Regions from separate parts of the Phycicoccus sp. 3266 genome, predicted to be linked through region 2. Evidence: riboswitches for the same ligand, from Rfam matches in the RefSeq annotation. Region 2 holds a riboswitch; the other holds the start of a gene.
What was found. A riboswitch is a leader RNA that binds a small molecule or an ion and turns the genes downstream of it on or off. The one in region 2 is predicted to bind S-adenosylmethionine.
Positions count from the first base shown of each region.

Region 1: linked by a shared signal. The riboswitch ahead of J2X64_RS00890 (aminotransferase class V-fold PLP-dependent enzyme) and the one ahead of J2X64_RS18495 (bifunctional o-acetylhomoserine/o-acetylserine sulfhydrylase) in region 2 are both predicted to bind S-adenosylmethionine.

Region 1 covers NZ_JAVDUW010000001.1:179,166-184,744, reverse strand. The annotation lists gene J2X64_RS00900 (WHG domain-containing protein) at 1-100, opposite strand, end outside; gene J2X64_RS00895 (hypothetical protein) at 102-770, opposite strand; gene J2X64_RS00890 (aminotransferase class V-fold PLP-dependent enzyme) at 929-2,368, opposite strand; SAM riboswitch class IV at 2,408-2,520, opposite strand; gene J2X64_RS00885 (DNA translocase FtsK 4TM domain-containing protein) at 2,878-5,559, shown strand.
Region 2 covers NZ_JAVDUW010000004.1:36,118-41,696, forward strand. The annotation lists gene J2X64_RS18485 (heterodisulfide reductase-related iron-sulfur binding cluster) at 1-258, shown strand, start outside; gene J2X64_RS18490 (L-lactate permease) at 324-2,090, shown strand; SAM riboswitch class IV at 2,318-2,430, shown strand; gene J2X64_RS18495 (bifunctional o-acetylhomoserine/o-acetylserine sulfhydrylase) at 2,539-3,858, shown strand; gene hrpA (ATP-dependent RNA helicase HrpA) at 3,911-5,579, shown strand, end outside.

The sequences.
Region 1 (5,579 bases), on a different contig from region 2:
GCGCCACCGCGGACAGGGTGAGCGAGTCGAACCCGACCTCGTCGGCGACGTCGGCCGCGACGCCCGCCACCTGCTCGCGGGTGAGCCCCCGGCGGGGCACCTCAGGCCTCCTGCCCGCCGCGCCGTGCGGACGCGAGCCCGGCGCCAGTGACCCAGACCGTGAGCAGGGGCAGGGAGGCATATGCCGCCACGGCCAGCCCGTCGACGAGCAGGAAGTACCCGACGCCGGACACCGTGACGGTCAGGGCGAGCAGGACGGCGACGGGGGTCAGCCACCGAGGAAGGCGACCGCGTCGCCCCGCTCGTGCTCCGAGCATGGCGAGGACCGCGATGAGGAGCATCTTGACGCCGTCAGTGCGGCTGACGGCCTGGAACAGGCTTCCGGCGAGACCTGCGTCGTTGGAAGGCACCGCCACGAGGGCGAGGTAGACGCCGAGCGCTGCTTGGACGAGGCTCAGCCCGCCGACGACTGCGCCGAGGGCGGCGATCAGGCGGTCCCCGGCCCGGTGGGCGACGGCTCGCAGGGTGAGGACGAGGGCGATCGCGGTCACGATCTCGGTGACGACGTACTGCGCGGCCACGACGCCCGTGCTACCGGAGGCGGCCGCCAGGACCTCGGCACCGGTGGAGCCCACGGTGGTACCGGTGGAGGTCAGCGTCAGGCCGACGACCCACGCGAGGCTGTACCCGAGGCCGGCGACGGCGACGGTGCGGTCCGGGTACGCGCGGGCGGCGGGCGTGGAGTGGACGAGGGGTGGGGCGACGGTCACGACAACTCCGTGGTTAGAGGTTCTAACCAAAAGTTAGACACTATAACCAGTTGCTGTCAAGGGCCCCTCTGCGGGTAGCCGCAGCGGGGGTGACCGCGCGCGGCCGGGGGCGCCCGGCGGGTATACCGGGCGGCCGGGGAGGGCGCGGCGTGTGCCGGCTACCAGGGGCGGGCGACGTCGAGGGCGCGCGGGTCCTCGACGGGGGCCCAGCCCGACGGGCCGTGGACGTACTCGGCGGCGGGACCGTTCGCGGCGAGCTCGGCCACCGCGGACAGCAGCCGCTCGACGTGCTCGGCCGTCGTCGCCAGGCCGACGCTGGCCCTCACCGCGGTCGTCGGCGCCTCCTCGTCCACGTCGTCGAGCAGCGCGTCGACGCACAGGTGGGCGCAGAACTTGCCGTCGCGGACCCCGATACCGTGCTCGGCCGACAGCGCCGTCGACACGAGCGAGGAGTCGAGCCCGTCGACGGTGAAGGTCGCGACCGCGACCCGCTCGTGGTCGGGACCGAAGATCGAGTAGGTCTGCACGCCCTCGACGGCGGCCAGGCCCTCGAGCAGCCGACGGCCCAGGGCGCTCTCGTGGGCCTCGACGGCGTCGCGGTGGGCTCGCAGGGCCGAGCAGGCCGCGGCGAGGGCGATGGCGCCGATGACGTTCGGGCTGCCGGCCTCGTGCCGGGCGGCGCCCTGCTGCCAGACGACACCGCGGTCCGTCACTGCCTTGGTGGCACCACCACCGGCGAGGTAGGGCGCGGCGGCATCCAGCCAGTCCGCGCGCCCGGCGAGCACGCCGGTGCCGAACGGCGCGTACAGCTTGTGCCCCGACAGCACGACCCAGTCGACGTCCAGGGCCGCGAGGTCGACGGTGCGGTGCGGGGCGTACTGGGCGGCGTCGAGGACGACCCGGGCCCCCGCCCGGCGGGCGATCCGCGCGAGCTCGGCGACGGGCCAGACCTCGCCGGTGACGTTCGAGGCGCCGGCGAGGACGACCAGCCGGTTGCGAGACGGGTGCTCGCGCAGGGCCGTTCGCAGCAGGACGGCGGCGTCGGCCGCGCTGCCGGGCACGGGCAGGCGGTGGGTCCGCCGCGAGGACCAGGGCAGCAGCGCCGCGTGGTGCTCGGACTCGAAGACGAACACGGACGTGTCGCGGGGGAGGCATCGCGCCAGCAGGTTGAACGAGTCGGTGCTGTTGCGGGTGAAGACGACCTCGTCGCCCTCCCGCGCCCCGACGAAGGCGGCAACTTCGGCCCGCGCCTGCTCGTACCACGACGACGTCACGCGCGAGGCCCAGCCGTTGCCCCGGTGGACCGAGGAGTACGTGCGCAGCGCGGTGTCGACGGCCTGCTTGACGCTCACCAGCGCCGGGGTGGAGGCCGCGTGGTCGAAGTTCGCGTAGTCGACGACCCCGGTCAGCGTCGGGACCAGCAGCCGCTCTGACACGACGGCCGGGACGGCGCCGGTCTCGCCGAGCGGCGACGACCCGGTCGTCCGGACGTCCGGCACGGGCCGCAGGTGCTGGCCGCGGGCGTGCGCGAGGGGCGCGCTGCGGCGGGCGGCGGTGGGGTCCGCGTCACGGTGGGAGTCGGTGGTCGCGATCGACATGCGAGGGCCTCCTGGGTCCGGTGGGACCCGGCGCTCGCGGGTCCGCGCTTGCCGGCAGCGGGCGCAGCCGGCCCGGTCGTCACCCGGAGCACCCCACCGCGGAGGAGGGTTGCTGGTCAGCGAGCCGGGGCTTGACGCTGACACTCATGACCTTGGTCGTCGACGGTAGCCGGGGCGGGCCGGTCCGGGCCACCGCGGCCCGGAGCTTCCCGCGATGCGAGACAGGCCGTCCGTCCGGTGGATGCTCCGAGCCGGGGCGGAGGCGCCCCGCCGGGCCGTGGGGCCCCTGCGCCGGCGAACTCGTGGTCGGTCCGCCGGCGCAGGCCCCGCCAGACGCAGAACGAAGCGTGGCACCCGTCACCCCCACCGGGGAACGGGGCGGCGCAGGTGCGGACCGAAGTGGAGACCGCCCGCTCACCCGTTCGGGGGAGGGACCCGGGGCGTAATGTCTGGCCACGGGGTGCGTGTGACGCGTGTGTCCGGTGGGACGGTCGCGTACCCTGCGGAGCATGGCGACACGTCCGTCCACCTCCACGCGCTCCTCGAGCGGCCGGAGCACCGCAACCCGCCCGGCCAACCGGCGCGGGGCGGCGCCGCGCACCGCTGCCGCGCGCGGCAAGGGCAAGGCGCCCAAGGGCGGTGGCCTCCCGCTGCCCTTGCGCGCGCTGCGGGGCACCTGGATGGGCATGGCGCACGTCGCCGGGGGCGCGGTCCGCCGCGTCGGGACCAGCGCCCGCGACCTCGAGCCCGAGCACCGTCGTGACGGGTTCGGCTTCCTCCTGCTCGGCCTGGCCATCGTCGTCGCCGCGCGCGAGTGGTGGTCCTTCCAGGGCCCGGTCGGCGACGTCATCCACGCCGTCGTGGCCGGCACCTTCGGCCGCGTCGCGTATGCCGTGCCGCTGGCCCTGCTCTTCCTCGGCGTCCGCCTGCTGCGCGCCCCTCAGGAGGGCGCGGCGAACTCGCGCATCGGCATCGGGATGGGCGCCCTCGCCTTCGCCGCGTCGGGCCTGACCCACGTCGCCGCCGGGGTGCCCGAGCCGCCGCAGGGCGCCGACGCGATGCGCGACGGCGGCGGCATCATCGGCTTCCTCGCCTCCAGCCCGCTCGAGGCGGCCGTCTCGGTCTACGGCACGGTGCCGATCCTGCTCATGCTGGGCTTCTTCGGCCTGCTCGTCATGACCGCCACCCCGGTCCACATGATCCCCGAGCGGCTCTCCGAGCTGCGCGACCACCTGCTGCACCGCGAGCACCTCGAGGAGCCGGTGGCCGAGCCCGTCGCGGAGAAGCCCCGCCGCCGGCGCCGCCCCGAGCCCGAGGGGCCGATGGAGGGGGACGAGGCGTTCGAGCAGGCCGCGCTCGTCGACAAGGACGGCAAGCGTCTGCGCCCCGGGCAGAAGCGGCCCACCGCGCCCGGTGTCCTGTCGCCGGCCGGCGAGAAGACGCCCGGCAGCGCGGCCCAGAGCCCGGCCGTGGAGGTCAAGGCCCCGCTGGAGGCGCCCCCGACCACGCCGCTGCCGCAGCGCGTCGAGCAGCTGGCGCTCGCCGGCGACGTCACCTACACGCTGCCCGACAACGCGATCCTCGAGCCCGGCTCGCCGCACAAGACCCGCAGTGCCGCCAACGACCGCGTCGTCGAGGCCCTGACCCAGGTCATGGAGCAGTTCGACATCGACGCCCAGGTCACCGGCTTCACGCGTGGCCCGACCGTGACCCGGTACGAGGTCGAGCTCGGCCGCGGCACCAAGGTCGAGCGCGTCACCGCCCTCTCCAAGAACATCGCGTATGCCGTCGCCTCGGCCGACGTCCGCATCCTGTCCCCGATCCCGGGCAAGTCCGCGATCGGCATCGAGATCCCCAACACCGACCGCGAGAAGGTCAGCCTCGGCGACGTCCTGCGCAGCCAGGCGGCCCGCAGCAACGAGCACCCCATGGTCATGGGGGTCGGCAAGGACGTCGAGGGCGGCTACGTCGTGGCGAACCTCGCGAAGATGCCGCACCTGCTCGTCGCCGGTGCCACCGGCGCCGGCAAGTCCTCCTTCGTCAACTCGATGATCACCTCGATCCTCATGCGCTCCACCCCGGACGAGGTGCGCATGGTGCTGGTCGACCCCAAGCGTGTCGAGCTCAACGGCTACGAGGGCATCCCGCACCTCATCACGCCGATCATCACGAACCCCAAGAAGGCCGCCGAGGCGCTGCAGTGGGTCGTGCGCGAGATGGACACGCGCTACGACGACCTCGCCCAGTTCGGGTACAAGCACGTCGACGACTTCAACAAGGCGGTCAAGTCCGGCAAGGTCAAGCCGCTGCCGGGCAGCGAGCGGGTCATCCAGCCGTACCCGTACCTGCTCGTGATCGTCGACGAGCTCGCCGACCTGATGATGGTCGCCCCGCGCGACGTCGAGGAGTCGATCGTCCGCATCACCCAGCTGGCGCGCGCCGCCGGCATCCACCTCGTCCTGGCCACGCAGCGCCCGTCCGTCGACGTCGTCACCGGCCTCATCAAGGCCAACGTGCCGAGCCGGATGGCGTTCGCGACCTCGAGCCTCGCCGACAGCCGCGTCGTGCTCGACCAGCCGGGTGCCGAGAAGCTCATCGGCCAGGGTGACGCGCTGTTCCTGCCCATGGGTGCGAGCAAGCCCATGCGCGTCCAGGGCGCCTGGGTCACGGAGTCGGAGATCCAGCAGGTCGTCAAGCACGTCACCGACCAGCTCAAGCCGAACTACCGCGACGACGTCACCGTTGTCGCGGCGAAGAAGCAGGTCGACGACGACATCGGCGACGACCTCGACCTGCTGCTGCAGGCGACCGAGCTCGTCGTCACCACGCAGTTCGGCTCGACGTCGATGCTGCAGCGCAAGCTGAGGGTCGGCTTCGCCAAGGCCGGGCGGCTCATGGACCTGCTCGAGTCCCGCGGTGTCGTCGGGCCGTCCGAGGGCTCGAAGGCGCGCGACGTGCTCGTCAAGCCCGACGACCTGCCCACCACCCTCGCGCTGATGCGTGGCGAGGAGGTGCCGGACCCCGAGCCCGTCTTCGACGCCGAGGCCGCCGAGGACTCCACGGGCGAGGTGCCCACCGGTGCGTATGCCGCGGACCCGCGGTATGCGAACGACCCCGTCGCGGCGCAGTTCGCCGGGGTCGAGGAGGTCGAGGAGTCGCAGGACGCCTGGGAGCTCACTGGCCGGGACTGAGTCTCCGCCTGGGCGTCCCC
Region 2 (5,579 bases):
AGCGCGGGCATCTACAACCTCCTGAAGCCCGAGGCCGCCCGCGAGCTGGGTGACCGCAAGGCGACCAACGTCGTCGCGACGGGCGCCGAGCTGCTCGTCACCGCCAACCCGGGCTGCCTCATGCAGGTCCGGACGTCGCTGGAGCGGGCCGGGGCCGCGATGGCGATGGCACACACCGTCGAGGTGCTCGACGCCTCGATCCGAGGACTGTCACCCGAGGACCTCGGCGTGACACGAGGGAGGTCGACGCAGCCCTAGACCGACGGGTTCACGGAAACGACGACCTTCCAACCACATCCCCCCTCACACCCCGAGGTGAACGCATGTTCCGTCCGGTACTCGACGCCGTAGGTGGTTCCCTGTTCCTCACGGCCCTCGTGGCCATGCTGCCCCTGCTCACCATCTTCATCCTGCTCGGCGGCCTGCGGCTCGCCGCGTGGAAGGCCGGCATCGCCGCGCTGCTCGTCTCGATCGTGATCGCGATCTGGGCCTACTCGATGCCCGTCGGCATGGCCGTCTCCTCCGGCATCGAGGGTGCGGCGTTCGGCTTCTTCCCGATCATGTGGATCGTCATCAACGCGATCTGGGTCTACAACATGACCGTCGCGACGGGGCACTTCGACGTGCTCCGCCGCTCGTTCGCGAGCATCAGCGACGACCAGCGGATCCAGGCCGTCATCATCGCCTTCTCGTTCGGCGCCCTGCTCGAGGCGCTCGCCGGCTTCGGCACGCCCGTCGCCATCACGAGCGTCATGCTGATCGCGCTGGGCTTCCGGCCGCTCAAGGCCGCGGTCGTGGCCCTGGTCGCGAACACCGCGCCGGTCGCGTTCGGCGCGCTGGCGGTGCCGATCACCACCCTGGCGACCGTCAGCCAGCAGCCCGAGCACACGCTGTCGCAGATCGTCGGTCGCCAGACCCCGCTGCTCGGCGTCTTCGTGCCGATGGCCCTGGTCTTCATCATCGACCGCGGCCGCGGGGTCCGGGCGACCCTGCCCGCGACGCTCACCTGCGGGATCACCTTCGCCATCGCGCAGTTCGTCACCTCGAACTACATCTCGACCCCGCTCACGGACATCGTCGCCTCGCTCGTGAGCGCGCTGGCCGTCGTCCTGCTGCTGCGCGTCTGGCAGCCGAAGCAGGCCTACGTGGAGTCCGGTGTCGAGGAGGAGGTCGTGGCCGCCGGTGCTCGCGGCTCGCGGACCTCGGCCACCGGTGCGATGACCGCCGAGGCCGGGGACCAGCACCGCGAGGGGCACACCGGTCGTCGCCGCCCGGTGCACACGGAGAGTGACGCGGGCGCCGAGGACCTCGCCACCATGAGGGCGCGCGACGAGGCTGCGCACGACCGCGGCTCCGACGTGTTCAAGGCCTACGCGCCGTACCTCATCATCATCATCGTGTTCGTGCTGGCCCAGCTGCCCGGCATCAAGGACGCCCTCGACGCCCCCACCAAGGTGTTCAACTGGCCGGGGCTCGACGGTCTGCAGAGCGCCTCGGGCAAGGCCTCGAAGATCCCGCAGTTCAAGCTGAACTGGCTCGCCGCAGCAGGCACGCTCATGCTCATCTCCGGCATCATCTCGATCCCGGTGCTGGGGATCTCCCCGGCGAGGGCGCTGCGTGCCTACGGGACGACGCTCAAGCAGCTCGCTGCCGCGATCGTCACCGTCATGGCGGTGCTGGGCCTGGCGTACGTCATGAACGCGTCCGGCCAGACCTCCAGCCTCGGCACCTGGATGGCGGGTGCGGGTGGGGCGTTCGCCCTCCTGTCGCCGATCCTCGGCTGGCTCGGCGTCGCGGTCACGGGGTCGGACACCTCGTCGAACTCGCTGTTCGGCGCCCTGCAGGTGACGGCCGCCAAGGACGCCGGACTGCACCCGGCCCTCATGGCAGCCGCGAACTCCTCCGGCGGTGTGCTCGGCAAGATGATCTCCCCGCAGAACCTCGCGATCGCCGCGGCGGCCGTGGGGATGTCGGGTCGCGAGGGCGACATCTTCCGGCGGGTCATCGGCTGGAGCGTCGCGTTCGTGGCGTTCATGTGCGTGCTGGTCTTCCTGCAGTCCACCGCGGTGCTCAACTGGATGATCCCGTAGCGCGGGATCCCGGCCCGACGACGGCCCCGACCGCCTGTGCGGTCGGGGCCGTCCGCGTGCGGTCGGGGCCGTCCGCGTGCGGTCGGGGCCGTCCGCGTGTGGTGGGGGCTGTGCGCGTGTTGCGGGGTCGTGCGCACGGGGCGGTGGGTGTCCCTCTCCGGTGCACGGCGTCCGCGATGAGAGACGGGTGTCCCGGCCCGTGGAGGCTGCGGCGTACCCTGCGGACAGGTCATGAGTGCCAGCGCGAAGCCCCGGCTCGCTGGCCGGCAACCCTCCTCCGCGGTGGGGTGCCCCGGGTGAGGACCGGGCGCACGGCTCCCGCCGTGCGCAAGCGCGGGAGACCCACCACGTGTCCCGCACCGCCTCCGGCGGTGGCGACCAGCACTCCACCGTCGGCGACGGACCACGCCGACGCCGCGCCCTGCGGCACACGAGAGTGAAGGTTCACATGAGCAGCACGAGCTGGTCGTTCGAGACCCGCCAGATCCACGTCGGCCAGGAGCCGGACTCCGCCACCGGCGCCCGCGCCCTGCCGATCTACCAGACGACGTCCTACGTCTTCAAGGACGCCGAGCACGCGGCGAACCTGTTTGCGCTCAAGGAGTTCGGCAACATCTACACCCGCATCATGAACCCCACGCAGGACGCCGTGGAGCAGCGGATCGCCTCGCTCGAGGGCGGCGTCGGTGCCCTGCTCGTCGCGTCCGGCCAGGCGGCCGAGACCCTGGCGATCCTCAACATCGCCGAGGCCGGCGACCACGTGGTGGCCAGCCCGTCCCTCTACGGCGGCACGTACAACCTGCTCAAGCACACGTTGCCGAAGTTCGGCCTCGAGGTCACCTTCGTGGCCGACCCCAACGACCTCGAGTCGTGGCGCCGGGCGGTGCGGCCCAACACCAAGCTCTTCTTCGGCGAGACCATCTCCAACCCCAAGTCCGAGGTGCTCGACATCGAGGGCGTGGCGGCGGTCGCCCACGAGGCGGGGGTGCCGCTGGTCGTCGACAACACGATCGCGACGCCCTACCTCATCCGCCCGCTGGAGTGGGGTGCCGACATCGTCGTGCATTCCGCGACGAAGTACCTCGGCGGCCACGGCACCACCATCGCCGGCGTCATCGTCGACGGCGGCTCGTTCGACTTCGCCAAGGACCCTGAGCGCTTCCCCGGCTACAACACGCCGGACGAGAGCTACCACGGCCTGGTCTTCGCGCGGGACCTCGGCGTCGGCAGCCCGCTCGGGGCGAACCTCGCCTACATCCTCAAGGCACGCGTCCAGCTGCTGCGCGACCTCGGGGCAGCCGTCTCGCCGTTCAACGCCTTCCTCATCGCGCAGGGGATCGAGACCCTGAGCCTGCGGATCGAGCGGCACCTGCAGAACGCGCACGAGGTCGCGAAGTACCTCGGGGGCCACGAGCAGGTCGAGCGGGTGGTGTGGGCGTCGCTGCCCGACCACGAGTCGTACGAGAAGGCGAAGAAGTACACCCCGCGCGGCGCGGGCGCGGTGCTCGCGTTCGAGATCAGGGGCGGCGTCGAGGCGGGCAAGCGCTTCGTCGAGGCGCTGCAGCTGCACAGCCACGTGGCCAACCTCGGCGACGTGCGCTCGCTGGCGATCCACCCGGCCTCGACGACGCACTCGCAGGGCCCGGACGAGGACCGTCTGGCTGCCGGGGTGACGCCCGGGCTCGTGCGGCTCGCGGTCGGCATCGAGCACGTCGACGACATCATCGCCGACCTCGACCAGGGCTTCATCGCGGCCAAGGGCGTCTGACCGGCCGTGATCCGGTGCGGGTGGGGGAGGGGCCGCCCGTATCGTAGGGGCCATGTCCTCCGCCGGTTCCGAACAGCCTCGTGCTGCCCGGAACCGGCGGACCCGGCCGCGGCGAGGTGCGGGCGAGGGTGGCACCGCGACTGCGCGCGACCCCGGGCAGCCCCGCCGGAACCGCCCGCCGCGCCCGCGCCGGGCGATCCCCGTCCCGGACCTGCACTACCCCGAGCAGCTGCCGGTCGTCGCGCGCAAGGACGACATCGCCGCGGCGATCCGGGACCACCAGGTCGTCGTCATCGCGGGCGAGACGGGGTCGGGCAAGACCACCCAGCTGCCGAAGATCTGCCTGGAGGTCGGCCGGGGCCAGCAGGGCATCGTCGGGCACACTCAGCCACGACGGATCGCCGCGCGCTCGGTCGCCGAGCGCATCGCCGAGGAGCTCGAGGTCGAGCTCGGCGGCGCCATCGGCTACCAGGTCCGGTTCACCGACACGAGCAGCGACCACACGCTCGTCAAGGTGATGACCGACGGCATCCTGCTCAACGAGATGCAGCGCGACCGGATGCTGCGCAAGTACGACACGATCATCATCGACGAGGCGCACGAGCGGTCGCTCAACATCGACTTCATCCTCGGCTACCTCAAGCAGCTGCTGCCGCGCCGCCCCGACCTCAAGGTCGTCATCACCTCGGCGACCATCGACCCCGAGCGGTTCGCCCAGCACTTCGCCGACCCGCGCACGGGGGAGCCGGCGCCGATCATCGAGGTCTCGGGTCGCACCTACCCCGTCGAGGTCCGCTACCGCCCGCTCGTCGACCCCGACCGCGACGACGCCGAGGAGCGCGACCAGGTCACCGGTGTCGTCGAGGCGGTCGAGGAGCTGTGGACCGAGGCCCGGGGCGGTGACGGCGGTGGCCAGGACATCCTCGTCTTCCTCTCCGGAGAGCGGGAGATCCGCGACACCGCGTCCGCGCTCGAGGGCCTGAACCTGCCCCAGACCGAGGTGCTCCCGCTCTACGCGCGGTTGTCCGCGGCGGAGCAGCACCGCGTCTTCTCAGGCCACCCCGGCCGCCGGATCGTGTTGGCCACCAACGTCGCCGAGACATCCCTGACCGTCCCCGGCATCCGCTACGTCGTCGACGCCGGCACCGCGCGCATCTCGCGCTACAGCCAGCGCACCAAGGTGCAGCGGCTGCCGATCGAGCCCGTGTCCCAGGCCAGCGCCAACCAGCGGGCCGGTCGCTGCGGCCGTGTCGCCGACGGCATCTGCATCCGGCTGTACTCCGAGGCCGACTACGAGTCCCGGCCCGAGTTCACCGAGCCCGAGGTCCAGCGCACCAGCCTCGCGTCGGTCATCCTCCAGATGACGGCACTCGGGCTCGGCGACGTGGCCCGCTTCCCGTTCGTCGACGCGCCCGACCCGCGCCAGGTGGCCGACGGCGTGCGGCTCCTCGAAGAGCTCCAGGCGTTCGACGTGAGCGGTGGCGAGGACGCCGGTGCGGGTGATGGCCAGGCCACGGGTGAGGCGTATGCCGCGGAGCCGGGGGAGCGGGCAACCGCACCACGGCGACGTGGCCGGGAGCGGAGGCTCACGGCATACGGGAGGTCGCTCGCCCGGCTGCCCGTGGACCCACGGCTGGGGCGCATGCTCATCGAGGCCGGGAAGCTCGGCTGCACGCGCGAGGCGCTCGTCATCGTGGCGGCGCTGTCGATGCAGGACCCCC